One region of the Streptomyces polygonati genome, then DNA from elsewhere that is predicted to be linked to it. Evidence: riboswitches for the same ligand, from Rfam matches in the RefSeq annotation. Region 1 holds a riboswitch; each other region holds the start of a gene.
What was found. Region 1 has a riboswitch for cyclic di-AMP ahead of ACFO3J_RS15525 (C40 family peptidase). Riboswitches for the same ligand answer to the same signal wherever they lie in the genome.
Positions count from the first base shown of each region.

Region 2: it holds a riboswitch for cyclic di-AMP, as region 1 does, so the genes downstream of both, ACFO3J_RS26610 (M23 family metallopeptidase) here and ACFO3J_RS15525 (C40 family peptidase) in region 1, are expected to answer to the same signal.
Region 3: it holds a riboswitch for cyclic di-AMP, as region 1 does, so the genes downstream of both, ACFO3J_RS30215 (M23 family metallopeptidase) here and ACFO3J_RS15525 (C40 family peptidase) in region 1, are expected to answer to the same signal.

Region 1 covers NZ_JBHSBB010000010.1:643,829-653,433, forward strand. The annotation lists gene pcrA (DNA helicase PcrA) at 1-439, opposite strand, end outside; gene ACFO3J_RS15520 (C40 family peptidase) at 720-1,868, shown strand; cyclic di-AMP (ydaO/yuaA leader) riboswitch at 2,041-2,195, shown strand; gene ACFO3J_RS15525 (C40 family peptidase) at 2,203-3,309, shown strand; gene ACFO3J_RS15530 (C40 family peptidase) at 3,770-4,825, shown strand; gene ACFO3J_RS15535 (DUF397 domain-containing protein) at 5,056-5,310, opposite strand; gene ACFO3J_RS15540 (helix-turn-helix domain-containing protein) at 5,307-6,116, opposite strand; gene ACFO3J_RS15545 (ATP-binding protein) at 6,262-6,708, shown strand; gene ACFO3J_RS15550 (zinc-binding dehydrogenase) at 6,799-7,788, shown strand; gene tgmA (putative ATP-grasp-modified RiPP) at 7,966-8,232, shown strand; gene tgmB (ATP-grasp ribosomal peptide maturase) at 8,236-9,234, shown strand; gene tgmC (ATP-grasp peptide maturase system methyltransferase) at 9,275-9,605, shown strand, end outside.
Region 2 covers NZ_JBHSBB010000019.1:214,901-224,505, reverse strand. The annotation lists gene ACFO3J_RS26625 (DNA gyrase/topoisomerase IV subunit A) at 1-1,630, opposite strand, end outside; gene ACFO3J_RS26620 (M16 family metallopeptidase) at 1,823-3,211, shown strand; gene ACFO3J_RS26615 (M16 family metallopeptidase) at 3,229-4,593, shown strand; cyclic di-AMP (ydaO/yuaA leader) riboswitch at 4,799-4,985, shown strand; gene ACFO3J_RS26610 (M23 family metallopeptidase) at 5,001-5,915, shown strand; gene ACFO3J_RS26605 (GntR family transcriptional regulator) at 6,158-6,832, shown strand; gene ACFO3J_RS26600 (HPr family phosphocarrier protein) at 6,982-7,263, opposite strand; gene ACFO3J_RS26595 (bifunctional acetate--CoA ligase family protein/GNAT family N-acetyltransferase) at 7,444-9,605, shown strand, end outside.
Region 3 covers NZ_JBHSBB010000029.1:52,146-61,750, forward strand. The annotation lists gene ACFO3J_RS30200 (alcohol dehydrogenase catalytic domain-containing protein) at 1-666, shown strand, start outside; gene ACFO3J_RS30205 (DUF4240 domain-containing protein) at 864-1,541, shown strand; gene ACFO3J_RS30210 (N-acetylmuramoyl-L-alanine amidase) at 1,514-2,119, opposite strand; cyclic di-AMP (ydaO/yuaA leader) riboswitch at 2,722-2,858, shown strand; gene ACFO3J_RS30215 (M23 family metallopeptidase) at 2,871-3,926, shown strand; gene ACFO3J_RS30220 (DUF488 domain-containing protein) at 4,260-4,628, shown strand; gene ACFO3J_RS30225 (hypothetical protein) at 4,777-5,082, opposite strand; gene ACFO3J_RS30230 (alpha/beta fold hydrolase) at 5,310-6,290, shown strand; gene ACFO3J_RS30235 (fibronectin type III domain-containing protein) at 6,298-7,032, opposite strand; gene ACFO3J_RS30240 (TetR/AcrR family transcriptional regulator) at 7,203-7,736, opposite strand; gene ACFO3J_RS30245 (alpha/beta fold hydrolase) at 7,759-8,595, opposite strand; gene ACFO3J_RS30250 (hypothetical protein) at 9,011-9,605, opposite strand, start outside.

The DNA of each region.
Region 1 (9,605 bases):
CGAGCTCCTCGACGCGTTCCTTCATCTCGCCGGCGGCCTTGTTGGTGAAGGTGATCGCCAGGATCGAGCCGGGGTGGACCTGCCGGGCGCCCAGCAGATAGGCGATCCGGTGGGTCAGCACCCGGGTCTTGCCGGAGCCGGCGCCGGCCACGATGAGCAGCGGCCCGCCCGCGTGCTCGACAGCGGCGCGCTGCTGCTCATTGAGTCCCACCAGCAGCTGCGCGGGGTCGGTGGCAGGGCGCGCGGCACCGTCGCGGTAGTGCGCGTCACGCGGCGGCGGTCCGTCGAAGCGGTCGCCGAAGAGATCGTGCGGTACGTCCTCGGCGGGGCCCCCACCGGGTTCGTCCTCCGGCTCCGGCGGCTCGGGCGCCCCGGAATCACCCGGGCCGTGGACGGCGTCGAGACCGGCAAGGAAACTGTCGTCAAAGAGGCTGCTCATCGCCTAACGAGTCTAGGCGCCCGCACCGACACTCTTCCCCCGGTTCGCCCGAGCCCGGCCGACCGGGCAGGCGATCACTCCCGTCCCGTGAAGCCCGGCCCGTCCCCCGAACCCGCCCGCGTCCCCGTAATCCCGATGCCACGCTCCGTGACGCCACGGGCCCTCCGGCAAAACATTACGAAAAGGTATCGGGCCTATCGGACACACCCCTTCCCAGCAGCCCCGCGCTTTGGCTACGGTGCCGCACCAGGCAGAGCGCCCCGGAAGGAGTCCGCCCGCCATGGCGACGCACCGTAAGGCCCGTACCGCGATACTCAGTGCCCCCGGCCCCCGCGCGGCCGTGGGGCTGACGACGGCGGCGCTGGCCACCGTGACCCTGCTGACGGAGAGCGCGAGCGCGACGCCCGCCCCTCCCAAGCCGGCCAAGCCATCGATCGCCGATGTGCAGGCCCAGGTGAACACCCTGCTGCACCAGGTCGACGCCGCCACCCAGAAGTACGACGGCACCAAGGAGAAGACCGACCGGCAGAACGTCGCGGTCAACAAGCTGCTCACCGAGGCCGCCAAGAAGACGCAGCAGCTGAACGAGTCCCGCCGGGTGCTCGGGGAGTACGCCGCCGCGCAGTACCGGGCGGGCGGGGACACCACGACCACCCGCTATCTGATGGCGCCCGACCCGCAGGCGGTGCTGGACCAGGTGCACCTGACCGGGGTGCTGGCCCAGCGGCAGGACGCGGCGGTGACGACCTTCCGGGTGCAGCAGGCCGCCGCCACCAAGCAGCGGATCGAGGCGGCCAGGAGCCTGGCCACGCTCACCACCCAGCAGGCCCAGCTGCGGACCGCCAAGGCGGACGTGCAGAGCAAGCTGAGCCAGGCCCAGCACCTGCTGAACACCCTCACCGCCGAGCAGAAGGCGCAGCTGGCGAAGATCCAGGCCCAGCAGGAGGCGGCGGCCAAGGCGAAGGCCGACAAGATCGCGGCGGCCGAGAAGGCCGCGCAGGAGAAGGCCGCGCAGACGGCGAAGGCGGCGGGCGGTACGAAGGGCACCGACGCGCCCGTCACCCCCGCCCCCGCCAACGCCTCGATCGCCGACCAGGCCATCGCCTTCGCGCGCGCCCAGATCGGCAAGCCGTACGTGTGGGGCGCGACCGGGCCGGACTCCTTCGACTGCTCGGGCCTCACGCAGGCGGCGTACAAGGCGGCCGGGATCACCTTGCCGCGTACCACCTACGACCAGGTGGACGTCGGCACCCGCGTGTCGGAGGCGGACCTCCAGCCGGGCGACCTGATCTTCTTCTACAGCGACGTCAGCCACGTCGGGCTCTACATCGGCGGCGGCAACATGATCCACGCCCCGCACACGGGCACGGTGGTCAAGATAGCTCCCATCACCGAAATGCCCTTCTACGGGGCTGTACGCCCGTATTGATCCCCCGGCCCGGCCCGCGCGGGCCGCCGCAACCCCGCAGAATCCAACAGAACCCTTGAGATCACAAAGCGATTTCAGTCACATTGCGATCCAAACTTCCCAAGACTGCCAGAAGTTGACTACGGTAGCCCGCTAGGTGGCTTGATTCCCCGCCGGTGCCCGTACCGGCAGCAGGTCGCCTCCGCTCAATCCGGCCTCGGCCGGAGCCGGGGACCCACCCAGTGATCCGGGGTGAATCGGAACGGACGCCGCGAGGCGTCGGAACCGTAGGGCGACCTTTCCGCCCGAACCCGTCAGCTAACCCGGTCGGCGGCCCACGGAAGGAGTCGCCTCCTTGGCGTCGCACCGCAAGCCGCGTACCCACATACTCGCCACCGCAGGCCCGCGCGCCGCGGTGGGAGTCACCGCAGCGGCCCTGGCGTCCGTCACCCTGCTGAGTGAGAGCGCGAGCGCCGCCCCGGCGCCGGCCAAGCCCACCATCAGCGAGGTCAAGAAGCAGGTCGACACCCTCAACGAGCAGGCCGAGGTGGCGACCCAGCAGTACGACCAGGCCAAGGAGAAGACCGACACGCAGCGGGCCAAGGCCAATCAGCTGCTGCAGCAGGTCGCGCGGAAAACGCAGACGATGAACGAGACGCGGCGCGTCCTGGGGCAGTTCGCCACCGCCCAGTACCGCGACGGCGGCATGGACGCGACCACGCAGCTGCTGCTGTCGCCGGACCCCGAGACGTTCCTCCAGCAGACGCACATGATGTCCCGGCTGTCGCAGACGCAGGCGACCGCGCTGAAGACCTTCCAGGTCCAGCAGGAACAGGCGTCCATCCAGCGGGCCCAGGCCACCAGCAGCCTCAAGGCGCTGACCGAGGCGCAGGGCAAGCTGGCGGCGCAGAAGAAGAACGTCTCCGCGAAGCTGGCCGCCGCGCAGAAGCTGCTCAACAGCCTCAACGCCCAGGAACGCGCCAGGCTCGCCGCGCTGAGCACGCCGCCGAAGTCCAAGGTGTCGTACACCTCGACCTCTTCTTCCTCGTCGTCGTCCTCGTCGTCCTCTTCCTCCTCGTCGGCTTCCGCCGCGAGCTACAGCGGCCCCGCCTCCGGGCGCGCGGCGGCGGCCCTCCAGTTCGCGCTGGCCCAGCGCGGCAAGCCGTATGTGTCCGGTGGCACCGGGCCCAACGCGTACGACTGCTCGGGCCTGACCCAGGCCGCCTACCGCGCGGCCGGCATCACCATCGGCCGCACCACCTGGGACCAGGTCACGGACGGCACGGCCGTCTCCGAGTCCAATCTGCGCCCCGGCGACCTGGTCTTCTTCTACTCCGGCATCAGCCACGTGGGCATCTACCTCGGCAACGGTGAAGTCGTGCACGCGCCGCACACCGGCGCGGTGGTGGAGATCGCCCCGATGAGCTGGATGCCGTTCGCGGCCGCCCGCCGCATCGCGTAGGACCTTCCGGACGACCTGCTTAGCAGGCACCCGCCGGACCGACCGCCCTGACCGACGCATCGGTCAGGGCGGCTTCGTTTACGGGCGGATCACCCGTCGAACAGCGGTCGTTTGTGGTCGGCAGCGGACGAAAGAGGGCAGTCCCGGTCGATCCGCCCGCTACGCCCCCGGACGGGGTTTAGCGTCGCCTCGCGGGTGGCCGACCCCACTGGCCTCGTGAGAGCGACGGCCCGGCCGCCCGCGCCGAAGGTCCGGCGGTGTCTGTTCCCCCCGTGCAGACGCCGCCGGGCCGCCGGTCGGTTCCGTTCCGGACCGGCCGGACCCCCCGGACGGCTCCCCGGAAGGAGTGGCGGCCTCCATGGCCTCACACAGTCGCGACCCGCACTTAGGCACGGCCCGCACCACCGGCACCCCCACCGCCCCCCGCACCGCCGGCGCACCCCGATCCACCCGCTCAACGATGTCCCGCGCGGCATGCACGCTCGCCCTCGCCTCGGCCGCCTCGGTCACCCTCTTCGCGGAGCCCGGCCAGGCGGAACCCCGCCTCACCCCGCAGCAGGTCCAGGCGCAGGTCGAGGTGCTCTACCGGCAGGCCGAGCAGGCCACCGAGAAGTACGACGGCGCGAAGGAGCAGGCGGACGCCGCCCGGGCCGCCGTCGCCGAACTCCAAGGCGAACTGGCCCGCAAGACCGTCCGGCTCAACACCGCCCGGGACGCGGTCGGTTCGCTGGCAGCGGCCCAGTACCGCGCCGGATCGCTCGACCCCACGCTCCAACTCGCGCTGAACTCGACACCGGACACGTACCTCCAACGCGTCGGTCTGGCCAGCCGGTTGGGCGTCCGCCAGGCCGCCGCCCTGGAGCGGATCACCATCGAACGGCGGAGCATCGCCATCACCCGCGAGCAGGCGAACGGCAAACTCGCCGCCCTGCGCACCGCCCAGGACCGGCTGGCCGCCCGTAAGCGCGACGTACAGGCGAAGTTGAGCCGGGCGCGGGCGCTGCTGGCCCAACTCACCGCTGAGCAGCGGGCCGCGTTCAACGCCGCGGACGTCGGCGCGCCCGCGTCCCCCAACGCCGTCCCGGCCGCCCTCTCCTCCCGGGCGACCACCCGCCTCCCGCTGAGCCCTTCGCTGAGCCCGGCGCCGAACTCCCTGGCGGCCCCTTCCTCCCGCGCCGCCGCGGCCGTCGCCTTCGCCTATCGCGCGCTCGGCCTCCCCTACGTCTGGGGCGCCACCGGCCCCGGCTCGTACGACTGCTCCGGCCTCACCCAGGCCGCCTGGCGAGCCGCGGGCGTCTCCCTCCCCCGCACCACGTACACCCAGATCAACGCCGGCACCCGCGTCCCGGAGTCCCAACTCCGCCCCGGCGACCTGGTCTTCTTCTACGCCGGCATCTCCCACGTCGGCCTCTACATCGGCGGCGGCCAGATGATCCACGCCCCCCACCCCGGAGCCCCGATCCGCATCGCCCCGATCAGCGAGATGCCCTTCGCGGGCGCGACCCGGCCGAGCTAGACCCCTGCGGGGGCAAGTGAACTAAGGGTGGGCGCGCCCCCTGAGCGCGCCCACCTCTGCCCGGATCCTCCTCCGTTGTCCGCCGCGGCTACGACCCACGCGGCGAACAGGACCCGTTCATCACTCCAGCAGAACGCGTCCCGGCGCGCAGATCAACCACCGACCGGCGACGTACCTGGTCATGTCGCACATGAGAAGGGACGAACGCGGAGCAACCAGCCCTAATTCCGTCAGGCGCGAAGGTCCTGCGCGGCGGCGTACGCGACGAAGTCGGCCCAGGCATCGGCGTCGAACGCGAGCTGGGGGCCGGAGGTGTCCTTGGAGTCCCGTACGTGGACGGTGGTTGGGGAGGCGGCGACCTCGATGCAGGCGCCGCCCGCGCTGTCGCTGTGGCTGGACTTGCGCCAAGAGGTGGCGACCTCGATGCAGTTGCCACCCTCGGTACCGCTGTGGCTGGACTTGAACCACGCCAGCTCGGTGCTCATAGTTCCTCCGCCAACTTGCCGATGAACTTGGCGGACTCCTCGGGGCTGAGGGCCGCACGCAGGATCATCGCATAGCGCTGGGACATGACGCCCACCTTCGCAGGCTCGGCAGAGAGGATGCCGGTCGACTGTCCTTCCTCGTAGGAGAGGGTCTCGTGCTCAGGAGTTTGCAGGAGGACGAACGGACCGTTGAGACCCGGGTGTGCCCCTCGAAGTTCCAGGACCTGGACGGTGATGTTCCGGCGCTTCCCCATCTCCACCAGGTTCAGCAACTGCCGCTTATGAGCTCCGGAGTTGGTCAGGACATTTCGCAGCGCGGCCTCACCGATCACGAAATTGAAGGACTTGGTCTGCGTAGCCAGCAAAGCTTGACGCGCCAGGCGTGCCCGCACTCGCTCCACGATCGTTTCGTCGTCAAGCGGCGGCCAATGGGCGCTGAGTAGGGCTTGGGCCGTCTCCTCGGTCTGGAGCAGTCCTGGAATGAGCAGCGGCTCGAACGAGCTGATGACCAACGCCTCGGCTTCGTACCGCATGTAGTCGTGCGAGAACGAGGCGTACGGGTCGGGCTTCAAGAACGCGAACCCCGCGACCAACACGCCCTGCGCCCCGCAGAGATCGTCGGCGACTTGGAGCAGCCTCAGCGTCGGCTTGCGGCGACCCTGCTCCATGGACTTGACCGTCTCGTAGCCATAGCCGGCCTCCTTGGCCAACTGATCCCGTGTGAGCCCAGCACGCTCGCGAGTGAGCTTGCACTGGTTTCCGCAGTAGCGCCAGGACATCGGCGGCTCGGAGGTCTCCATGGTCATCAGCGGACCGTCCCTCATGGTTCAACCGCGGGTACGGCACCCTCCGTACCCGCGTCGTGACTCCCGAGATTAACGCGATCCGCACACGCTGTGATCGGCGAATTGCGAAATCCGCAGCGCTGTGAGCCCGTTGAGGAACGCGTCCATGAGCCCTTCCAACCAGCCGTATCCGACGACCGCGCCCGCCGATGGAGTTGAGTGGCGCCTGCCCCGCCACCCCCGTACCGTCGGCCGGACCCGCACCCTTTTCATCGAACAAGCGAAAGCGTGGCAGCTGCCCCGGGACACCGCCGAGACGGCGACGCTGCTGCTCAGCGAGTTGGTGACCAATGCGGTCCGTCACTCGCGGGTACCCGGGCGCCAGATCGGCGCTCGATTCCAGCTACTCAGCGCGACCGTCCTCCGCGTCGAGGTGTCGGACGCTGGGAACGGCCTGCCCGTGCTGCGTAGGTCGGCGCCCGACGACGAGTCAGGGCGGGGGTTGGCTCTCGTGGAGGCTCTCTCCCGAGCCTGGGGTTCGTACCGGCGCCCGTACAGCATCGGCAAAACCGTCTGGTTCGAACTGGACGTCGTAGGACCGAAGACGGAGTGACGACACGACTGCGGCCAGAGGCGCCGGGCGGGGCCGGCGCCTAGCGTCGGGGGCGCAGTGGAGGTCAACGACGAGGGAGGGACATCCGTCATGCGCGCGATCGTGGTGCGGCAGTTCGGCGGCCCGGAGGAACTTCGGCTGGAGGAGGTGCCGGATCCGGTGGCCGGACCGGGAGAGGTGGTCGTGGAGGTCGAGGCCACCGGGATCCAGTTCGTGGAGACGCAGGTCCGGACCGGGAGCCTGCAAGGGGTGTCGCCGATCGCCCCGAAGGCGCTGCCCTGGACGCCGGGGCGCGATGTGGCCGGAGTCGTCGCCTCGGTCGGGGAGGGGGTCGATCCCGCGCTGATCGGCCGGCGGGTGGCCGGTCAGACGGCTCTCAGCGGCGGGTACGCCGAGCGGGCGGTGCTCCCGGTCAGCAATGTGCATCCCTTGGCCGAGTCGCTGGGGAGCGTCGAGGCGGTGTCTCTCCTCGGCACCGGCCGGACGGCGATCGGGCTGGTGGAGACGGCGGGGATCGGCAAGGGCGACATCGTGCTGGTGGAATCCGCCGCCGGGGCGGTCGGCACGCTCGTCCTGCAACTCGCCCGCGCGGCCGGGGCCGAAGTGCTGATCGGGCTGGCCGGCGGCGAGGAAAAGCTCAAGCTGGTGCGGGAGTTCGGCGCGGACGTGGCGATCGACTACACCCAGCGGGACTGGCCGGAGCAGGTCCGGCAGGCGGCTCCCCAGGGGGTGACCGTCGTCCTGGACGCCCTCGGCGGCGAGACCGGGACCAGCGCCTTCGAACTGCTCGCTCCCGGTGGGCGCTTCATCATCTTCGGCTTCTCCAGCGGCAGCATCACCCAACTCGACCCGGCCGCCGTCGCCGCCCGCGACATCACCGTCACCTCCTACTTCGGCCCCCCGACCGGCCACCGCGGCCCCGACGTCCAAATCCGCCAAACCCGCGAGGCCCTCACCGCGGCGACCGAAGGCCGCCTCCACCCCCTCATCGGCCAAACCTTCCCCCTCGCGGACGCCGCCGCCGCCCACACCGCCATCACCACCCGCACCACCGTCGGTAAAACCGTCCTCCTTCCCTGAGCCCCGCCAGCCCCCGGGACGAGGCGATAACCACAGGTCCGCGACATCACGGAGCGTCCCATTTCCGCGACGGTCCGCGACATCTACGCTTACTGGTCAGAACCCCTGCCGTAGTCGGGTTCTGTTCAGGCCGAGGCCGTCCGGCTCCTCGCCTGAGGTGAGAGAAGGGGACTTCGCATGGAGGCACTCACACCCCAAGCGCCGTGGGCAATGCGGCTGGTCACCGACCGGCTGCCGGTAAACCCGCCGCCGTACACGACCGTGACCTTGGACGAGGCGACACAGACCGCCCGCTACACCGACGCCGTCGGCCGACTGGTGGAAATGGGCAAGCACGGCACCAACAAGGCCAAGGGCACCGCCTCGGTTTCCGGCGGAGGCGACGGCCAGGTCCCTCAGCCGCAGAGTCAGGACGACAACACCACCGACTACGAGTCGGACTGACCAGTGGCTCCTCCCGTTCTGGTCGTCACCTCCCTGGAGGACGTCACCGCCGACCTGGTCATCGCCGCACTCAACGAGCGCGAGGTGCTTGTCGTCCGGGTGGACCCGGGCGATATCGGGCCCGGCCTGACGTTCGGCGCCCGCATCGGCGCCGGTGTGCCAACTTGGGCCGGGCGGCTGCGTACGACAAGCCGCGAGGTGGAGTTGGGGGAGGTGGCGGCGGTGTACTACCGCCGCCCTACCCCGTACACCGCCCGGTTCGCCCATCTACCCTCGCAGCAGCGGGACTTCGCTGTCGCCGAGGCCCGGCACGGCCTCGGCGGCGTCCTGCACAACCTGCGCGACGCGCGGTATGTGAACCACCCGGCCGCTGTCAGCCGAGCCGACTTCAAGCCCGCCCAGCTGCAATGCTTCGCTGAACTCGGGTTTACCATCCCGGCAACACTCATCACCAACGACGCCAAGCAGGCGCGGAAGTTCGCCGCGGAGCACAACCGCGTCATCTACAAGCCGTTCCGTGGTCTGCCGGTGGGCGAGGACGGGAACGCCGGAGCGATCTGGGCTCAACGCGTCGATCCGGGCTCCTCCGACGACTCGCTCACCGTAATGCCGCACTTATTCCAGGCCGAGGTCCCCAAGACCGCCGACGCACGGGTCACTGTGGTCGGGCGAAAGGTGTTCGCCAGCCGGATCGAGGCACCGGACGGTTTTCTGGACTGGCGCCGCGGTGACTGGAACAGCCTCGTCCACATGCCCATCGGCGTCCCGGCGCTGATCGAGACCGCGCTGCACAGCTACCTGGACTCTTTCGGCCTGGCCTTCGGCTGTTTCGACTTCGCGCTCACCGGAGACTGGCACCTGCCCGAATCCTGGACGGCCCTTGAGTGCAATCCGAACGGGCAATGGGGCTGGCTGCCCGAAGCCGATGCCATCGCCGAGGCGTTCGCCGACGTCCTGGGCGGAGAGGAAGAGGTGGTCCGTGACCACGCCCACCGGTCCTGAGGCCGGCATCGAGAGCGACGCAGTGAATCTGCGTGCGGCCATGGCGAAGGCCGTCGTCACGGATGGCGTCGTCATCGATGCGGCGTGGCGGCGGGCGGTCGAGACCGTGCCACGGCACCGGTTCGTGCCCGGCTTCTATCTGCCCGCCGTTGAACGCGATGGGCAGGGGCTGACCGTGTGGGAACCTGTCACCGCCGGGCTGGACCATGGTCGGTGGCTGGCTGCCGCGTACTCCGACAGCACGCTGATCACGCAGTTCGACGGCATCGAGGTGGACTGGCGGCAGCCGAGCGTCCGGCACGGTGGGGCGCCGACCTCGTCGTCCACCCTGCCATCGCTCGTGCTGCGGATGTGGGCGGACCTCGATGTCG
Region 2 (9,605 bases), on a different contig from region 1:
CGCGCCTGCCGTCGTCGTCGCCCGGTTCGCCGCCGACCTCGGTACGGGCCACCAGACCCGTCGAGGACAGCAGCACCCGGCAGGGGTCGTCCGCGACCTCCAGCGGCACCGCGGCCAGCGGGGTGTCCGCCGACTCCAGCAGGACCGTGCGGCGCTCGGTGCCGTACTGCTTGGCCACTGCGCCCAGCTCGGCCGAGACCAGCTTGCGCAGCTCCGCGTCGGAGTCCAGGATCCGGGTCAGCTCGGCGATCTCGCCGTTCAGCCGGTCGCGCTCGGACTCCAGCTCGATCCGGTCGAAACGGGTCAGCCGGCGCAGCGGGGTGTCCAGGATGTACTGCGTCTGGATCTCCGACAGACCGAAGCGCTCGATCAGCCGCTCCTTGGCCTGCGCCGCGTTCTCACTCGCCCGGATGATCGCGATGACCTCGTCGATGTCGACCAGGGCGACCAGCAGACCGTCCACCAGGTGCAGCCGGTCGCGGCGCTTGGTGCGCCGGAACTCGCTGCGCCGCCGCACCACGGCGAAGCGGTGGTCGACATAGACCTGCAGCAGCTCCCGCAGGCCCAGGGTGAGCGGCTGACCGTCCACCAGGGCCACGTTGTTGATGCCGAAGGAGTCCTCCATCGGCGTCAGTTTGTAGAGCTGCTCCAGCACCGCCTCGGGGTTGAAGCCGTTCTTGATCTCGATGACCAGCCGCAGGCCGTGCTCGCGGTCGGTGAGGTCCTTGACGTCGGCGATGCCCTGCAGCCGCTTGGCGCCGACCATGTCCTTGATCTTGGCGATGACCTTCTCGGGTCCCACGTTGAACGGCAGTTCGGTGACGACCAGGCCCTTGCGGCGCGGTGTCACGTCCTCCACCGCCACGGTGGCGCGGATCTTGAAGGTGCCCCGCCCGTTCTCGTACGCGTCCCGGATGCCGGACAGGCCGATGATCCGGCCGCCGGTCGGCAGGTCCGGGCCCGGCACGTGCCGCATGAGCGCGTCCAGATCGGCGTTCGGATACCTGATCAGGTGGCGGGCGGCGGCGATGACCTCCACCAGATTGTGCGGCGGCATGTTCGTCGCCATCCCGACCGCGATGCCCGACGAGCCGTTGACCAGCAGATTCGGGTAGGCCGACGGCAGGACGCCGGGCTCCTGCTCCTGGCCGTCGTAGTTCGGCGCGAAGTCGACGGTGTCCTCGTCGATCGACTCGACCATCAGCTGGGCCGGGCCGGACATCCGGGCCTCGGTGTAGCGCATCGCGGCCGGCAGGTCGTCCAGCGAACCGAAGTTGCCATGGCCGTCCACCAGCGGCAGCCGCTGCGAGAAGGGCTGCGCCATCCGCACCATGGCGTCGTAGATCGACGAGTCGCCGTGCGGGTGCAGCTTGCCCATCACCTCGCCGACGACACGGGCGCACTTCACATAGCCGCGGTCCGGGCGCAGGCCCATCTCGTTCATCTGGTAGACGATGCGGCGGTGCACCGGCTTCATGCCGTCGCGGGCGTCGGGCAGCGCGCGCGAGTAGATCACCGAGTAGGCGTACTCAAGGAAGGAGCCCTGCATCTCGTCCACGACGTCGATGTCGAGGATGCGCTCCTCGAAACCGTCGTCGGGCGGCGGGGTCTTCGTCGTGCGGCGGGCCATCTCGGCGGCGCTCCTTCGTCTGGACCTGGGGACTGCTGCCGACCATTGTGGACCGCGCCACCGACAGCGCCGACCACCGCCCGGCCCGAGCGCGCGGCGTCAGCGGGGAACTTCGCGCCGCACCTGCTCGCTTCCCTAGAGTGGCAGCACTCTACGCAGTCACACGCACGCGATCGGAAGGACAGCCTGCCCATGGGTCACACGGCCACCCCGGAGGCATACTCCAGCGGCCTGACAGCCACCGAGCACCGCCTGGCGAACGGCCTGCGGGTGGTGCTCTCCGAGGACCACCTCACCCCGGTCGCGGCTGTCTGCCTCTGGTACGACGTCGGTTCACGGCACGAGGTCAAGGGCCGTACCGGCCTGGCCCACCTCTTCGAGCACCTGATGTTCCAGGGCTCCGCCAGCGTGAAGGGCAACGGCCACTTCGAGCTGGTGCAGGGCGCCGGCGGTTCGCTCAACGGCACCACCAGCTTCGAACGCACCAACTACTTCGAGACGATGCCGGCCCATCAGGTCGAGCTGGCGCTGTGGTTGGAAGCCGACCGGATGGGCAGCCTGCTCACCGCGCTGGACCAGGAGAGCCTGGACAACCAGCGGGACGTGGTGAAGAACGAGCGCCGCCAGCGGTACGACAATGTGCCCTACGGCACCGCTTTCGAGCGGCTCACCGCGCTGGCCTACCCCGAGGGCCACCCGTACCACCACACCCCGATCGGTTCGATGGCCGATCTGGACGCGGCCTCCCTGGAGGACGCCCGCGCGTTCTTCCGTACGTACTACGCGCCCGGCAACGCGGTGCTCGCGGTGGTCGGCGACATCGACCCGGAGCAGACACTGGCCTGGATCGAGAAGTACTTCGGCACCATCCCCGCGCACGACGGCAAGCCGGCGCCGCGCGACGGCTCGCTGCCCGACGTGGTGGGCGGCCAGCTCCGCGAGGTGATCGAGGAGGATGTGCCCTCGCGCGCCCTGATGGCCGCCTACCGGCTGCCCTCCGACGGCACCCGGGAGGGCGACGCGGCCGATCTGGCGCTGACCGTGCTGGGCGGCGGCGAGTCGTCCCGGCTGCACAACCGGCTGGTACGGCGCGACCGTACGGCGGTCACGGCCGGCTTCGGGCTGCTGCGGCTGGCGGGGGCGCCCTCGCTCGGCTGGCTGGACGTCAAGGCCTCCTCCGGGGTCGAACTCACCGACATCGAGAGCGCGGTGGACGAGGAGCTGGCCCGGTTCGCCGAACACGGCCCCACGCCCGAGGAGATGGAGCGGGCGCAGGCCCAGCTGGAGCGGGAGTGGCTGGACCGGCTGGCCACGGTGAACGGCCGGGCCGACGAACTGTGCCGGTTCGCCGTCCTCTTCGGCGACCCGCAGCTCGCGCTGACCGCGGTGCAGCGGGTGCTGTCCGTCACCCCCGAAGAGGTCAAGGCGGTGGCCGCGGCCCGGCTGCGCCCCGACAACCGCGCGGTGCTGGTCTACGAACCCACCGGCGGCGACCAGGCCGAGGCCGGCGCCGAGGGCGCCGCGGGTGACGGCGCCACCGACGCCGCCGAAGGCACCGAGCAGGAAGAGAGCGAAGCGTGAGCGACACCGCGGCCGTCATGACGTTCCACCCGCAGCCGCAGCCCGGCGAGCCCAAGCCGTGGGCGTTCCCGGCGCCGGAGCGGTCCACCCTGGACAACGGGCTGACCCTGCTGACCAGTCACCGGCCCGGCCGCCGCGTCATCGCGGTCGAGGTGCTGCTGTCCGCGCCGCTGGCCGCCGAGCCGGCCGCCCTGGAGGGCGTGGCCACCATCATGGCCAGGGCGCTGTCCGAGGGCACCGACGAGCACAGCGCCGAGGAGTTCGCCGCCGAGCTGGAGCGCTGCGGCGCCAGCCTGTCGGCGCACGCCGACCACGCGGCCGTCCGGGTCTCCCTCGAAGTGCCCGCCTCCCGGCTGGACCGGGCGCTGGCCCTGCTCGCCGAGGCACTGCGCGCGCCCGCCTTCGCCGAGCCCGAGGTCAAGCGGCTGGTCGCCAACCGGCTGGACGAGATCCCGCACGAGCTGGCCAACCCGGCCCGCCGCGCCGCCATGGCGCTGTCCAAGGAGCTCTACCCGGCCTCCCTGCGCTTCTCCCGGCCGCGCCAGGGCACCGAGGAGACCGTCCGCGGCATCGACGCGGCCGCGGTGCGGGCCTTCTACCAGGCCCATGTCCGGCCGTCGACGACCACCGCCGTCGTGGTCGGCGACTTCACCGGTATCGACCTGCCGGCGCTGCTCACCGGGACCCTGGGCCGCTGGACCGGTGACCGGGCCGAGCCGCGGCCCCGTGCGGCGATCACCTCGGACGACACCGCCCGGGTGGTGATCGTCGACCGGCCCGGCGCGGTGCAGACGCAGCTGCTGATCGGACGGACCGGCCCGGACCGCCAGGACCCGGTGTGGGCGGCCCAGGTGCTCGGCACCTACTGCCTCGGCGGCACCCTGACCTCGCGTCTCGACCGGGTGCTGCGCGAGGAGAAGGGCTACACCTACGGGGTGCGGGCCTTCGCCCAGGTGCTGCTCAGCTCCGCGGACGGCACCGGCGCCGCGCTGCTGGCGATCAGCGGCTCGGTGGCCACCGAGGTCACCGGTCCCGCGCTGGCCGACGCCCGCCAGGTGATCCGCACCCTCGCCGAGGGCGGCCTCACCGAGGAGGAGCGCGACGTCGCCGTCCAGAATCTGGTCGGGGTCGCGCCGCTGCGCTACGAGACCGCCGCGGCGGTCGCGGACACCTTCGCCGACCAGGTCGAGCAGGAGCTGCCCGACGACTACCAGGCGCGGCTGTACGCGCGGCTGGCGGCCACCGGCACGGTCGAGGCGACCGCAGCGGTGGTCAACGCCTTCCCGCTGGACCGCATGGTGGTGGTCCTGGTCGGCGACGCCGCCGCGATCGCCGACCCGGTCCGCGAGCTGGGCATCGGCCCGGTGAGCATCGTCAGCTGAGCCGGCCGGCTCGTTCGCGTCCGGCCCGACGCCCGGAACCCCGGTGCCCCGATGGGGCACCGGGGTTCCGGGCGTTTTGGGCGCTCGCGGGCGGTGTGTGGCGTCCGCTACATATCAGCCGATCCGGTTGTCGTACGAGCAAGGGCCCGGCTAGCGTCAGCCGACATTGCCCGCAAAGGGCGAAGCGTCCGGTTTCGCCGGGCGCACCCGTACATCGCCGAGTCCCCCGCGAGGGGGAGCCGGGGACCCGCCCTCGCGCCGCCCGACCCGGCGGCGGAGGTTCTGTCCCATGGGGTGAATCGGGGCCACCCGCCCGCCCGGGCGGATGCCCCGTAGGAGACCTTCCTGCTCCGAACCCGTCAGCTAACCCGGTAGGCGAGAAGGAAGGAAAGGAGCGACGCCTCCTCATGGCGTTCCACGTTCTGCCCGCGCCCCGCGGGAAGCACCGCCGCGTCCGTTCCGGACGCACCGCCGCCACTCTGGCCGGCGTCGCCGTACTCACCACCGCCGGAGCCCTCGGCGCCTCCGCGATGGCCGCTCCGGGGCAGGCCCCGGCTGCCGCCGCGCAGCCCACCGCGCTCACCCAGGCCCTCGATGTGAACGCCTCCCTGGCGGACGCCCTGGCCGGCCAGGCCGACGCCCAGCACAAGGCCGCCGACCTCGCGAAGGCGAAGGCGGCCAAGGCGGCCGCGGCCGAGGCGAGGGCGGCAGCGCTGGCGAAGGCCAGGGCCGCCAAGGTTCGCGCGGTCGCGGCGGCGAAGGCCGAGGCCCGGGCCGCTGCCGCCGCGAAAGCCGCTGCCGCCAAAGCCGCCGCGAAGGCCGCCGCCGCGGCCACCCCGGTCACCCCGGTCGCCGAGAGCACCCCGAGCACCCCGAGCACCGCGACACCGGTCGCGATGTCCGTGGCCGCCGGCTCCGGCTACATGAAGCCGGTCGGCGACGCGGCCATCGGCACCGGCTACAAGGTCGCCGGTCCGATGTGGTCCAGCGGCTACCACACCGGCGTGGACTTCCTGGTCGACTCCGGCACCCCGGTGCACGCGGTCGCGGCCGGCACGGTGTTCTCCGCGGGCGCCGACGGCTCCTACGGCAACGACGTGATCATCCAGCACGCCGACGGCAAGTACACGCTGTACGCCCACCTCACCGAACCGCTGGTCTCGGCCGGACAGACGGTGACCGAGGGCCAGGAGATCGGCATCTCCGGCGCCACCGGCAACGTCACCGGCCCGCACATGCACTTCGAGGTGCGCACCACGCCCTACTACGGGTCCGACATCGACCCGGTGGCGTACCTGGCCTCGCACGGCGTCACCATCTGAACCGCCCGCACAGCGCCAGACCCGAAGGCCCCGGTTCCCCCCGCCGGGGCCTTCGTCCGTCCCCGCGCGTCCCCCGCCCGCCCGCCGAGCGGCCGGCGACCGGCGGACAGGCGTCCGAAAGCGCCCCACCTGTCCAAAAACAATCAAAGAATTCCGGGGGTACTTTCCCATTTACGGGTGTGCTGGAATAGAGTCCCGCACCATACGGGGACAGAAATGGAGTCGGCGATGCGGAGCCGGATGTGAGCGGGGCGGACGGCGCGGGACGGCGTATCTCGGCCCAGGTGGTGTGTACGGCCATCCGGGACGACATCGTCGGCGGTTTCTTCCCGCCGGGCAGCCGGCTGACCGAGGAACTGCTCGCGCAGCGGTACGGCGTCTCCCGGGTGCCGGTGCGCGAGGCGCTGCGCACCTTGGAGTCCGAGGGGTTCGTCCGTACCCGCAGGCACGCCGGGGCCTCGGTCGCCGAGCCCACCGAGCAGGAGGCGGCCGACCTGCTGGAGATACGCGGCCTGTTGGAGCCGATGGGCGCCGCCCGGGCGGCCCAGCGCCGCACCGAGGCGCATCTGAAGGTGCTGCGCGGCCTGGTGCGGCTCGGCCAGGAGCGGGCCGTACAGGGACAGTTGTCCGACCTGCCCTCCTTGGACGGCTGGTTCCACGAGACGCTCGCGCAGGCGTCCGGCAGTCCCACGCTGGCCGCGCTGCTCACCCAGCTCCGGCACAAGATCGCCTGGGTGTACGGCGACGGCGGCTCGACCCGGGCGGTGGACTCCTGGGAGGAGCACGCGGCGATCGTGGACGCGGTCGCCCGCGGGGACGCGGAGCGGGCCCGGCGGCTGTCCGCGGTCCATGTGGAGCGGGCCGCCGCGGTGAGGATTCTGAAACATCCCGTAAACGCGGTGCGCCGCCGCGCTTAACAATCGCACCGTATACAAGGTCATAGAATTGTTGACCCCGTAAAAGCGTTGCAGCGGGACCGGACTATCCATGGGGGATTGTCCGGTCCCGCTGAATTGCGTGGAGCGCGATAAGGCGGCGGCCTGAAAAAGAGCGCCGGGCAGGTGCCTCAGACGGTATCCGGCAGCTCTTCCAGGCCTTCGGTGACGAGCTTCGCCAGCCGGTCGAGCGCGGCGTCGGCGCCCTCGGCGGTGGAGGTGAGCACGACCTCGTCGCCGCCCCGTACGCCCAGGCCGAGCACGGCGAGCACCGAGGCCGCGTTGACCGCCTTGCCGTCCGGCTTCCCGATGGTGACCGGCACACCGGCGGCCATCGTCGCGCGGACGAAGATGGACGCCGGGCGGGCATGCAGGCCCTCCGGCCATCCGACGTTGACACGGCGCTCAGCCATGGTTCTGCCCTTCGGATCAGTAGCGGATCAGTACGGGTCGTGCCATCGGCACAGGTCATGCCGGTCGCCGGGACCGTCTCGCGCCGCCGGGCCCCTGCTCGGGCCCGGCGGCGCGCCGCCCCCAGACTGCCCCTTGTGCGTCGGCGGCGCGAGTGGGGCGCGCCCGCTTACCCTGGGCCCATGACGGAGCAGTCGGCCCACCCGTACCCGGTGCACTGGGAGGCCGACGTCGTGCTGCGCGACGGCGGCATCGCCCAGATCCGGCCGATCGGCCCGGACGACGCGGTCCGGCTGGTCGACTTCTACGAGAAGGTCTCCGACGAGTCCAAGTACTACCGCTTCTTCGCGCCCTACCCGAGGCTGTCCGACCGCGACGTGCACCGCTTCACGCACCACGACTACGTCGACCGGGTGGGCCTGGCGGCCACCGTGGGCGGCGAGTTCATCGCCACCGTGCGCTACGACCGCATCGGGCCGGACGGCGGCCCCGCCCCGGGCCCGGCCGGCACCCGCGCCGAGGTGGCCTTCCTGGTCCAGGACGCCCACCAGGGCCGCGGTGTCGCCTCCGCGCTGCTGGAGCACATCGCGGCCGTCGCGACCGAGCGCGGCATCCTGCACTTCACCGCCGAGGTGCTGCCCGCCAACCGCAAGATGGTCAAGGTCTTCACCGACGCCGGCTACACCCAGCAGCGCAGCATCGCCGACGGGGTCGTCCATCTCGACCTGGACCTGGAACCCACCGAGGAGTCGGTCCGGGTCATGCGGGCCCGCGAGCACCGCGCCGAGGCCCGTTCGATACAGCGCCTGCTGCGGCCCGCCTCGGTCGCGGTGATCGGCGCCGGGCGCCGGCCCGGCGGCGTCGGCCGTACGGTGCTGCGCAACATCGCGGCCGGCGGCTTCACCGGCCGTCTGTACGCGGTCAACCACTCCTTCCCCGAGGACTCCCACCCGGACGCCCCCGGCACCCGGCTGGACGGAGTGCCGGGGCACCGCTCGGTCCGCGCCATCGGCGAAGCGGTGGACCTCGCGATCGTCGCCGTGCCCGCCGACCGGGTGCCCGCGGCGGTCGCCGACTGCGGGGAGGCCGGGGTACGCGGCCTGGTGGTGGTCGCGGCCGGCTACTCCGAGACGGGTCCTGAGGGGCGGGAGCGGCAGCGCGAACTCGTCCGGCAGGCCCGCCGCCACGGCATGCGGGTGATCGGCCCCAACGCGCTGGGCGTCATCAACACCGCCGCCGACACCGCCCTCAACGCCTCGCTGTCGCCCGAGATGCCGCGCCGCGGCCGGCTCGGGCTGTTCACCCAGTCCGGCTCCATCGGCATCGCCCTGCTGTCCGGGCTGCACCGTCGCGGCGCCGGCCCCTCCTCCTTCGTCTCGGCCGGCAACCGCGCGGACGTCTCGGGGAACGACCTGCTGCAGTTCTGGCAGGACGACCCGGAGACCGACGCCGTGCTGATGTACCTGGAGTCCTTCGGCAACCCGCGCAAGTTCACCCGGCTCGCCCGCCGTACCGCCGCCGCCAAGCCGGTGGTGGTCGTCAAGGGCGCCCTGCACTCCGGCTCGGTGCCGGCCGGGCACTCCGTACCGGTCACCCGGATCCCCGACGCCACCGTGTCGGCGCTGTTCCGGCAGGCCGGGGTGATCAGGGTGGAGACCGTCACCGAACTGCTGGACGCCGGGCTGTTCCTGGCCCTCCAGCCGCTTCCCCGGGGCGACCGGGTCGCCATCCTCGGCAACTCCGAGTCGATCGGCCTGCTCACCTACGACGCCGCCCTCACCGCCGGGCTGCGGCCCGCCGTCCCGCTCGACCTGGGGACCGCGGCCGGTCCCCGCGACATGGCCGCCGCGCTCAGCGCCGCCCTGGCCGACCCGGGCAGCGACGCGGTCCTGGTCACCGTGATCCCGCGGGTCGGCTCGGAGACCGCGCCGGACGTACCGGGCGCCGTGCCGCTCGAAGCCTCCGGCGGCGAGGCGGACGACGACCCGGCGCTGGCCGGGGCGCTGCGCCGCGCGGCTCAGGGGGCGGCCAAGCCCGTGGCCGTCGTCCACCTGGCGCTGGACGCGCTGGGCGACCGGCTCTGCTCGCCCGACGGCCCCGGCGCCCCGATCCCCGCCTATCAGGCCCCCGACCGGGCGGTGCGCTCCCTCGCCGAGGCCGCCGCCTACGCCGCCTGGCGCGCGGACTCCGCCGAGCCCGGACACGTACCGGAGTTCGACGACATCCAGCAGGCGGCGGCGGCCGAGGACGTACGCGGCCTGCTCCCCGCCGACGCGGCCCCGCAGACCGAGACTCTGCTGTCCGACGAGCAGGCCGCCACCCTGCTCGGCCGCTACGGCGTCCG
Region 3 (9,605 bases), on a different contig from region 1:
CCCGGCGGCTTCGCCGACACGGTCGTCATCCCGGCCAACGGGCTGGCCCGCGTCCCGGACGAACTCCGCTCCGCCGACGCGGCCGCGCTGGCCTGCGCCGGACTCACCGCCTTCAACGCGCTCCGCAACAGCTCCGCCCGGCCCGGTGACACGATCGCCGTGATGGGCCTGGGCGGCGTGGGGCACCTGGGCGTCCAGGTCGCCTCGATGATGGGCTTCGACACCGTGGCGGTCGCCCGCGGCGGCGAGAAGGGCGACCTCGCCCGGGACCTGGGCGCCGACCACTACATCGACAGCATCAGGGAGGACGTCCCGAAGGCGTTGCGGGAACTCGGCGGCGCCAAGGTCGTCCTGGCCACCGTCACCGACGCCGAGGCGATGTCCTCGGCCGTCGACGGGCTCGGCCGCCGCGGTGAACTCGTCGTCATCGGTCTGCCCCAGGAAGAGCTGTCGCTCGGCGCGCTGCAACTGATCGTCGGCACCAAGAGGGTCTACGGGATCATCTCCGGCACTCCTCTCGACCGTGAGGAGGTCTTCGGCTTCGCGGTCCGGCAGGGCCTGCGGCCGATGATCGAGGAGGTTCCGCTGGAGGAGGCGGGCGCCGCCTACGCGAAGATGCTGTCGGGCCGGGCGCGCTTCCGGATGGTGCTGACGACCGGGACATGAGGACCCGTCAGGCGACTTGTCCGCCGGGCGTCCACACTCCCGCACCGCCAGGTGACGGTCATCCAGGCGGCCCTCGGGGATGGCCCGCGGCCGCCGCGGAACGTGTAGCGGACAGGCTTCCCCGCTGACCGCCGACCGAACGTCCAGCAGCTGAAATTGGGGATGCTTTGTCTCAGTCCCCTGGCATAGTCGCCGGTATGGAGACCGATCCCTTCTGGACTCTCATCGCCGACTGCAAACGCCAGGGGCTCAGCGGTGACAAGCGGGACGCGTGGCTCCGCGCCGTGCTCTGCCGGCTCTCGCCGCCGGAGCTCATACGCTTCCAGGCGTGCCTCGACCACCTCACCGGCGAGGCCTTCACCTGGAATCTGTGGGCGGCCGCCGACCGCATCCTCGGCGGCTGGTGCTCCGACGAGGCCTTCTGCTACTTCCAGCGCTGGATGGTGGGCCTCGGCCGCCCGGTCTTCGAGGCCGCCCTCACCGACGCCGACGTGCTCGCCTACGCCCCCGAGGTGCTGCGGCTGTCCGGCCGCCCCCGCGCCGCCTGGCCGGAGGACGCCTGGCCGCAGTGGGAATCCCTGGCGTATCTGGCCCGGGAGGCGTACGAGCAGGTGACCGGCGGCTCGGGCGGCGGCTCCTCCGCCTCCTCCGCCTCCTCCGGCGGCGCGGGCTCCGGGGGCGACTCCTTCGACGCCGCCACCCGCGCCCTGCTCGACTCCGTCACCCGCAACCGCCCCGGCATGACCCCCTCGGGCCGGCGCTGGTCGGTGCTGGACGAGCCCGAATCCGCGCGCCGCCTGCCCCGGCTCACCGCGATGTTCCCGCTGGGCGGCGCGGGCCCGGAGGATCAGACGCCGTTGACCAGGCGGAGGTAGCGGACCCAGTCCCAGTTGACGCCCGGGTCGGTGTGGTCGGTGCCCGGGACCTCGTAGTGCCCGATGATGTGGTCGCGGTCCTTGGGGATGCCGTACTTGTCGCACAGGGCGGCGGTCAGCCGGGCGGAGGCCCCGTAGAGGGCGGCGGTGAAGTAGGCCGGCTGGTCCACCCAGCCCTCGTGCTCGATGCCGATGCTGCGGGTGTTGTAGTCCCACTCGCCGGCGTGCCAGGCGATGTCGCGTTCGCGGACGCACTGGTCGATCGCGCCGTCGGCCGAGCGGACCACATAGTGGGCGGAGGCCGCGTGCGCGGGGTCCTGGAAGAGGCTGATGGTGTCGGCGAAGGTCTCCTGGGTCACATGGATCACCACCAGCTCGACCGGGTAGGTGGTGGGGCGGCTGGAGGCGCTGTAGTTGCCGCTGCTGGCGGGCGCCCAGGTGGCGGTGGGGTAGTCGACGGTCGTGGCGGCGGCCCGGCCCGCGCCGCCCCAGACCTCGGCGCCGAGGACCGCCCCGGCGGTGGCGCTCAGGGCGAGGCCGCCGCGCAGCAGCTGGCGGCGGGTGAGGGAGGGGTTCAGCGCGGCGGGGTTGTCGGCGCGGGCCTTGGCGGTGCGGCCGGGCGCGGTGCCGACGGTGGCCGCGCTCACGGTGTCCGGCCGGCTGGGGGCGGCGCGGTCGGAGGCGGGGCGGTCGTCGGCCCGGCGGCCGGTGGCGGGGAGGTCGGACAGGCCTCGTTCGTAGGGGAGTCGGGGAAGGCTGGGACGTACCATGGCGGGCTCCCGTGGGTGTCGTGAGGGGACGACTGCTTGAGCGGGTCCATGACAAGAACGTGCGGCGTGCCCGTGGTGGTGCCGGTGCCGGTGCCGGGGACTGGGATCACGGTCGCGGTCGGGGCCGCCGCGCGCGTTTCCGGTCGTACGCCCACCTGGTCCACGCCCTCCGCCGTATCGTTTCGTCGACGCCCGCTCACCGAACGTAGCCGACCGGTCCCGTTCGCATAACAACTGACACACGCTCACATCACCTCGTGAACACATCGGCTGACCGTTTTGCCCTCGCCCGGCAGGTGATGACCGATTGCTGACTCCCCCCAACTCTCCGATTCGGCTTGGAAAACCTGCCCGCCTCTATTAACGTTTGATAACGCAGCGCGGTTGTCACCACCGCCGTAAGAGGCGGCACCGTGCGCTTGCCGAATCCCGTCCGCGGGAACCGGGGACCCAACACCTGGGGTGAATCGGGCAGCCGTCAGGCCCGTAGGAGACCTTCCTGCTCCGAACCCGTCAGCTAACCCGGTAGGCGAGAGGGAAGGAAAGGAGTGCGCCCGCCGTGGCGTCGAACCAACCTGCCTACGCACCTGCCCGGCCGGAGACCGAACCCGCCCGGGAGTGGGACGAGTTCCCCGCCGCCGAGCCGGCCGCGCCCGAGCCCCGGCAGCTGCCGCAGCCGTTGCCGCTCCCGCAGCCCCTTCCGCTCCCCGCCTCCGCCCCGGCCCCGCTGCCCCGGCAGCGGACCCTGGCCCGCGGTTCCGCCGTCCTCGGCATGGCGGCGATGGCCGCCGTCGGAGCGAGCGGGGTGGCCGCGGCCGTCGCGGCGCCCGGCGTCCCGGCCGGACCCGCGCCCGTACCGGTGTCCGTACCGGATCTGCTGCCGGACGCGCTGACCGGCCCGTCGTCCGGCCAGGCGGCCCGGCCCGTGGCGGACGAGACGCAGGCATCCGCGCCGGGGCCGGCCGGTACGGCACGCCTCGCCGACCCCGGTGAGGCGCTGCGCGCCCGGATCGTCAGCCAGGCCACTCAGGCCCGTGAGGCCGCCGCCCGCGCCGAGCGCGAGGCCGCCGAGCGTGCCGCCGCCCTCCAGGCCGCCCGCGACGACGCGGCCCGCAAGGTACGCGAGCAGGCCGCCGCCGCGAAGGCCGCCGCCGAGGCGAAGGTGCGGGACGAGGCCGAGGCCGCCGCCCGCGCCGAGGCCGACCGCGTCACCCGCCTCGCGGCCTCCTACATCAAGCCGGTCGCCTCCTACACCCTCACCGCCGGCTACGGCGAGGCCGACCTGTGGGGCAATTCCCACGTCGGCCAGGACTTCGACGCCCCGACCGGCACCCCGGTCCATGCCGTCCACGGCGGTACGGTCACCTCGGCCGGCTGGGCGGGCGCGTACGGCTACCGGGTGGTGGTCGCGCTCCAGGACGGTACGGAGCTCTGGTACTGCCACCTCTCGACGATGGTCGTCAACTCGGGACCGGTCACCACCGGTGACACGATCGGCCGCGTCGGCGCGACCGGCAACGTCCCGGCGCCCCACCTCCACCTGGAGGTCCGTCCGGGCGGCGGCGACGCGGTGGACCCGGTAGCGTGGCTGGCCGGGCACGATGTCGAGGTCTGAGCGGCGGTTGCGGGTAACCTCGGGTAGTGCGGTGTCGCTGCGCGGGCGTCGAGCTGGTGCGGCTGGCGCGGCTGAAACGCTCGGCCCGAGCGGGGCCGGGCGCCTCGGGGTCCTGACCTCCCCGGCGGTCTGACCGCTTCTGACCTGCCGCTTCGGCGCTGGACCCGCCCCTCATACGCCGGCGGCCCTGGCTACTCCCCCCCAGCCAGGGCCGCCGGTCCTTTTCCGCTCCGGGCGGGGCGAACCCCGGGCGGGTGACGCCGCACGGCGTGCCGACCCCCGGGACGGCAGACTGAGGACGTACGGGTTCCTGCCGCCTTCAGGAGGTCCGCCATGGCCGCGCACGCGACCGGCTTCCGGGTCCGCCGCGCCTACGATCCGCCCGAGGCCGCCGACGGCCTGCGGGTGCTGGTCGACCGCCTCTGGCCGCGGGGCCTTTCCAAGGAGCGGGCCGAGGTGGCGCAGTGGCCGAAGGAGCTGACGCCTTCGCGTGAGCTGCGCTCCTGGTACCACGCCCACCTGGACCAGTACGAGGATTTCGAACGCCGCTTCCACGCGGAACTGCTGGCGGCCCCGGCCGCCGAGGAAGCCGCGACCTCGCTGCGCGCCCGCGCCCGGAAGGGCCGCGTCACCCTGCTGACAGCGGTGAAGGAACCGGACCACAGCCACTTGCCGGTGCTGCTGGACTACCTACGGAGGTAGGCCTCCCGCCTGGGGCGGGAGACGGCGGGCTTCGGTACGGGTCCGGCTGGCCCGGGCGCCCGTCCCTCCGGCGGCCGGGCGGCCGGGCGCGGGCGGGTCCCGCAGGTTCCCAGAGCAAGCGCACCCCGCAAGCGCAGCCCGCCTCGCCCTACGCCCTGCCGCGCTCCGCCACCGCCCAGGATGCCGCGGCCACGCCGCCCGCCACCGCGAACACCGCCGGCCACGCGCCGACCTTCTTCGCCAGCGGGTGGGACCCCGCGAAGGCGACGACATAGGCCCCGGTCAGCCCGGCGGCGGCCCCTGTGCCGGCCCGCCGCTGCCACTCGCGCGCCGCCACCGCCCCGGCCGCCGCCAGGGCCACGCCGCCCAGCTCGCGCCGCTTGGTCCACCGGGCGATCCCGTACCCCCCGATCAGCCCACCCGCGGCCACCACACTCGCCGGAATCCCAGCCATCGCGTCGTCCTCCTCGTCAGGGTTCTTCCTGCCCGAGGCTAACCCGGCCCGCTCGGTGCCGGCCGGGCCGGGGAGGCCGGGCGCCGCGCCGCGCCGCCGGTGCCAAGCTCGGGCCCGCCCCCAGCCGCTTTGCCGAAACGGCAACAGCGCTCGGTACCGTGGTCGCGTCGCGCCATGATCGACGCACGGATGCCGGCGCGCACCGCCGATCGAGCCCAGGAGGATTCATGCCGCCCACGGACGTAACCCACCGGATGGTCTCCTCGCCCGCGGGCCGGACTCACCTGGTGGAGCAGGGGACCGGGCCGCTGGTGCTGCTGGTGCACGGCTTTCCGGAGTCCTGGTACTCCTGGCGCCACCAACTGCCCGCGCTGGCAACGGCCGGATACCGCGCGGTCGCCATCGACGTTCGCGGTTACGGCCGTTCGTCGAAGCCCGGCGACGTGGACGCTTACCGGATGCTCGAACTCGTCGAGGACAACGCGGCGGTGGTGCGCGCCCTGGGCGAGCGGTCCGCGGTGATCGTCGGCCACGACTGGGGAGCGGCCATCGCCGCCAACTCGGCACTTCTCAGGCCGGATGTCTTCCGCGCGGTGGGGCTGCTGAGCATTCCCTACGCCCCACGCGGCGGACCGAGGCCCACCGAGGTCTTCGCCCGGATGGGCGGGGACGACGAGTTCTACGTCTCCTACTTCCAGCGGCCCGGCCGCGCCGAGGCCGAGATCGAGCCCGACGTACGCGGCTGGCTCGCCGGCGCCTACGCCGCGCTGTCCGCCGACACCGCCCCCGGCCCCGGCGAGCCCGACCCGCACTTCATCGGCCGCGGCGGGGCGATGCGCGACCGGTTTCCCACCGGCCGTCGCCCCGCCTGGCTCAGCGAGGACGATCTCGACTTCTACGTAGGGGAGTTCGAGCGGACCGGCCTGAGCGGTCCGCTGCACCGCTACCGGAACATGGACCGGGACTGGGAGGACCTCGCCGACTTCGACGGCGCCCCGATCACCCAGCCGTCCCTCTTCATCGGCGGCAACCAGGACGCCTCCACCCTCTGGCTGTCCGACGCGATCGCGGCCTACCCCACCACCCTGCCGGGCCTGGTCTCCTCCCACCTCCTCGACGGCTGCGGCCACTGGGTCCAGCAGGAACGCCCCACCGAGGTCAACCATCTGCTGACCGAGTGGCTGGCGTCCCTGCCGGCCGAGGCGTGAAGGCCGACTACTGCGGTGCCTGGACCGTCACTTGGGTGCAGGCGCGCAGGAAGTGGGTGTCCTCCGCGCAGACTTCCTGGTAGAGCACCTTGTAGCCGGCCGGCCACGGACTGGTCAGGCTGGTCTGGGTCCTGGGTAGTGCCGGATCCGAAGCGATCACGAAGCAGGGGTCGTTGAAGCCAGAGGAGCAGTAGGCGATCCGGTAGCCGGCCGTATCCGGGTCGGTCGGCGCGTTCCAGGACAGGGTGTAGGTCCCGGCGACCGGGTCCATCGAGCCGGTGACGCCGGTCGGCGCCGGCGGCGGGGTGCGGTCGATGGTCGTGACGGCCAGAGGCGCCGAGGCCGAGCGGTTGCCGGAGGTGTCCACCGCCACGACGACGTAGTAGTACGTGGCTCCGGTGAACGGCGGGTAGTCGAAGAACTGGAGCGATTTGAAGGGCGTCGCCGTACTCCGCAGATGCGCCGGGTCCAGCGCCACCGGCGTCGTGTCCGACCGGTAGACGAGGTATCCCGCGAGGTCCGGCGCCGTCACCGCGGACCATTTCACGGTCACCTGGCGCGCGGCGGGGTCGACAGTCGTCTGGAGCCCGGCAGGGGCGGGGGGCGGGGTGGTGTCCAGGGGCCGGACCGAACGGACCGGCTTGATCACTGGGGCGGTCGCGGCCTCGGCCGTGCCGCACCAGCTGAGCAGGAGGCTGCCGCTCGCAAGCGCGCCCATCGCCAGATACGCGTACCGTCGCATGATGTCTCCCCCAGTTCGGCACGAATGCTGTTGACCTCTACTTGACCCGCGGGCGCGGCAGTTGGTTGCACGACGCGCACAACGCGCACGACTCGTACGCCCGGTCTCCGGCCCCCCGCAGCGGCCCGCGAGCGCCGGGCCGGCCTGGGCCGGCCCGGACCGCACGCTGGTCAGACAGCGCGCAGACCCCGGTCCGCGAAGGCGATCAGCCACTCGAAGCTCTCGTCGATGTCGACGCTCCACTGGAAGCCGTTGGCCGCCTGCAAGGTGGCGAAGCCGTGGCAGAGGCTGCGGAGCATGCGCAGCGCGTGGTCCACCTCGGACTCCGGGATCTGGTAGCCGCGCAGCACCGCGGTGAAGGCGCCGAGCAGCCGCAGCCCGGCGGCGGCCACCGGGTCGTCCGGGCCGGACGGTTCCACGCCGATCGTTGCCGCGTACCGGCCGGGGTGCTCCAGGACGAAGGCGCGGAAGGAGCGCGCCGCGGCGGCCAGGGCGTCCCGGCCCGCGTATCCCTGGACCGCGCCGCCGACCGCGTCGGCGGCCTGGCTCAACGCCAGTGCCGCGATACGCCGGTTGAGGTCGTCCTGGCCCACCACGTGCTTGTACAGGGACGGGGTCCGCACGCCCAGCCGCTCGGCCAGCAGCCCCATCGTCAGGTTGGCCAGGCCGACTTCGTCGGCGAGCGCGGCGCCGGCCGCGACCACGGCCGCCGGGTCCAGTCCGGCCCTAGGCACGAGCCGCGTCCGACCGGAGGAACGCCAGCACGAGGGAGACCACCTGGTCGGGGAACTGGTCGTGCGGGTAGTGCCCGGCGCCCTCGATCATCTCCAGGCGGCCGAGCCCGGACGGCAGCGCGTCCACGATCGCCGAACCCTCGGCCCGCGGGTCGGCCCAGTCGGGGTCGAGCGTGCCCATCACCACCAGGACCGGGCAGCGCACGCCGCCGAGCTGCGCGCCCGCGTCGGTCGGGGCGCTGCGGCCCATGCCCCGCAGGGCCTTCATCCGGCCGGGTTCGCGCAGCAGCGACTCGACACGCCCGAGCCGCTCGTCCCAGTGGGCGGGCTTCACACCGGGGTAGGCCACATCGAGGTACGAGCGCCAGAGCGGCACACTGCCGAGGACACCCGTACCCACCAGCCGCAGCATGCCCTGCCGGAAGCGCTTCACCCGCAGGTCACCGAGGCGGACCGACTGCTTGCGGGTGAACGGCGCCAGTTCGACCACCGCGCTGACCAGCGACGGCTCCCGCGCCGCGGCGATGGTGGCGGCCCCGCCGGAGATCGAGTGCCCGACGACCACGGCCGGCCCACCCAGCCGCCGGATCACCGCGAGCAGATCGCCGGCGATGGCACTCCGGCTCAAGTCCGCCCACCCGACACTCGACTCCCCGCACCCCCGCAGATCGACCGCGGCGACCCGATACCCCGCCCCCACCAGCCCCGGAATCACCCCACGGTACGCGGCCCGGCTGTCCCCCATCCCATGAGCGAGCACGACGAGCGGGCCGTCCCCGGCCACCTCGTAAGCGATGGTGCCGCCGTCGACGGCGAGGTACTCGGTCATGGCATCTCCCAGACTTGGCTAACAGCGTTAGCTAAAAGCTAACCTCATTAACCAACCTTGTCAAAGGGGGGCCGTCCCGGAACCCTCCCGGCCAAACGAACTCCAGGCGGCTCTCGCGCTTGGCGATCACCGGCCCGTGGGCGGGTGGGAGCGGCGACGTCGTGGCGGCGGCGGGAGGGGATGGCGGCCGCGCGTACGTTGTACGGCGTGACCGACTCGTAAGCGGGGCTCGATGAGGCCGGGGTCGCGACGGCCGCCGCGCTGGCCGGCGCGGGAGTGGTGCGCGGCATGTACGGGCGGCGGCTCGCCCGCGTCGACAAGGGTGGCGGGGATTCGCCCGCCGACACCGCGACCCATGGGCCGCTGATGTCGATGATCCGCGACCGAGGGTAGAACGGCCGCCGCGCGCCGGGCGTCAGCTGGTGAACGGGACCGCGTCCGCGCGGCTGGCGTGCCAGTTGGTGGTGACGGGCTTGTCGACGAGGGTGGTCTGGGGGAGCTTGAGCTCGACGGGGTCGCCGTCGGAGCCGAGGACGGCGACGATGAGCTGGCCGAACTCCACGCCGTAGTCGGTGTTGGTGCTCTTGGGGTTGATGCCGGCGTAGGCGGCGGTGGAGCCGGAGAGCTTGATGGAATCGGTGACGGCCTGCTCGGTGTTCGACGCCACGGTGTCGGCGGCGGAGCCGAAGGACGCGTCGGGGATCTTGCCCTCCAGATAGCAGATGACGCCGGGCTTGGCCTTGGCGGTGACGAGGAAGTAGCCGCCGGCCTGGCTCTGCGAGCTGACCGTGAAGGTGACGTCGCTGGTGTCGCAGTTCTTCGCGTAGTAGTTCTGCTTGGCCGCGTCGACGTCGATGGTCGGGTCGGACGAGCCGCCGGAGCCTGTTCCGGCTCCGGGCGCGGCGGGGGAGGCGCTGGTGCCGCCCGAAGCGGGCGCCGAAGCGGCGGCGGAAGCGGGTGCCGAAGCGGGTGCGGAAGCCGTCGTCGACGCGCCCGCGGGGCTCGCCGCG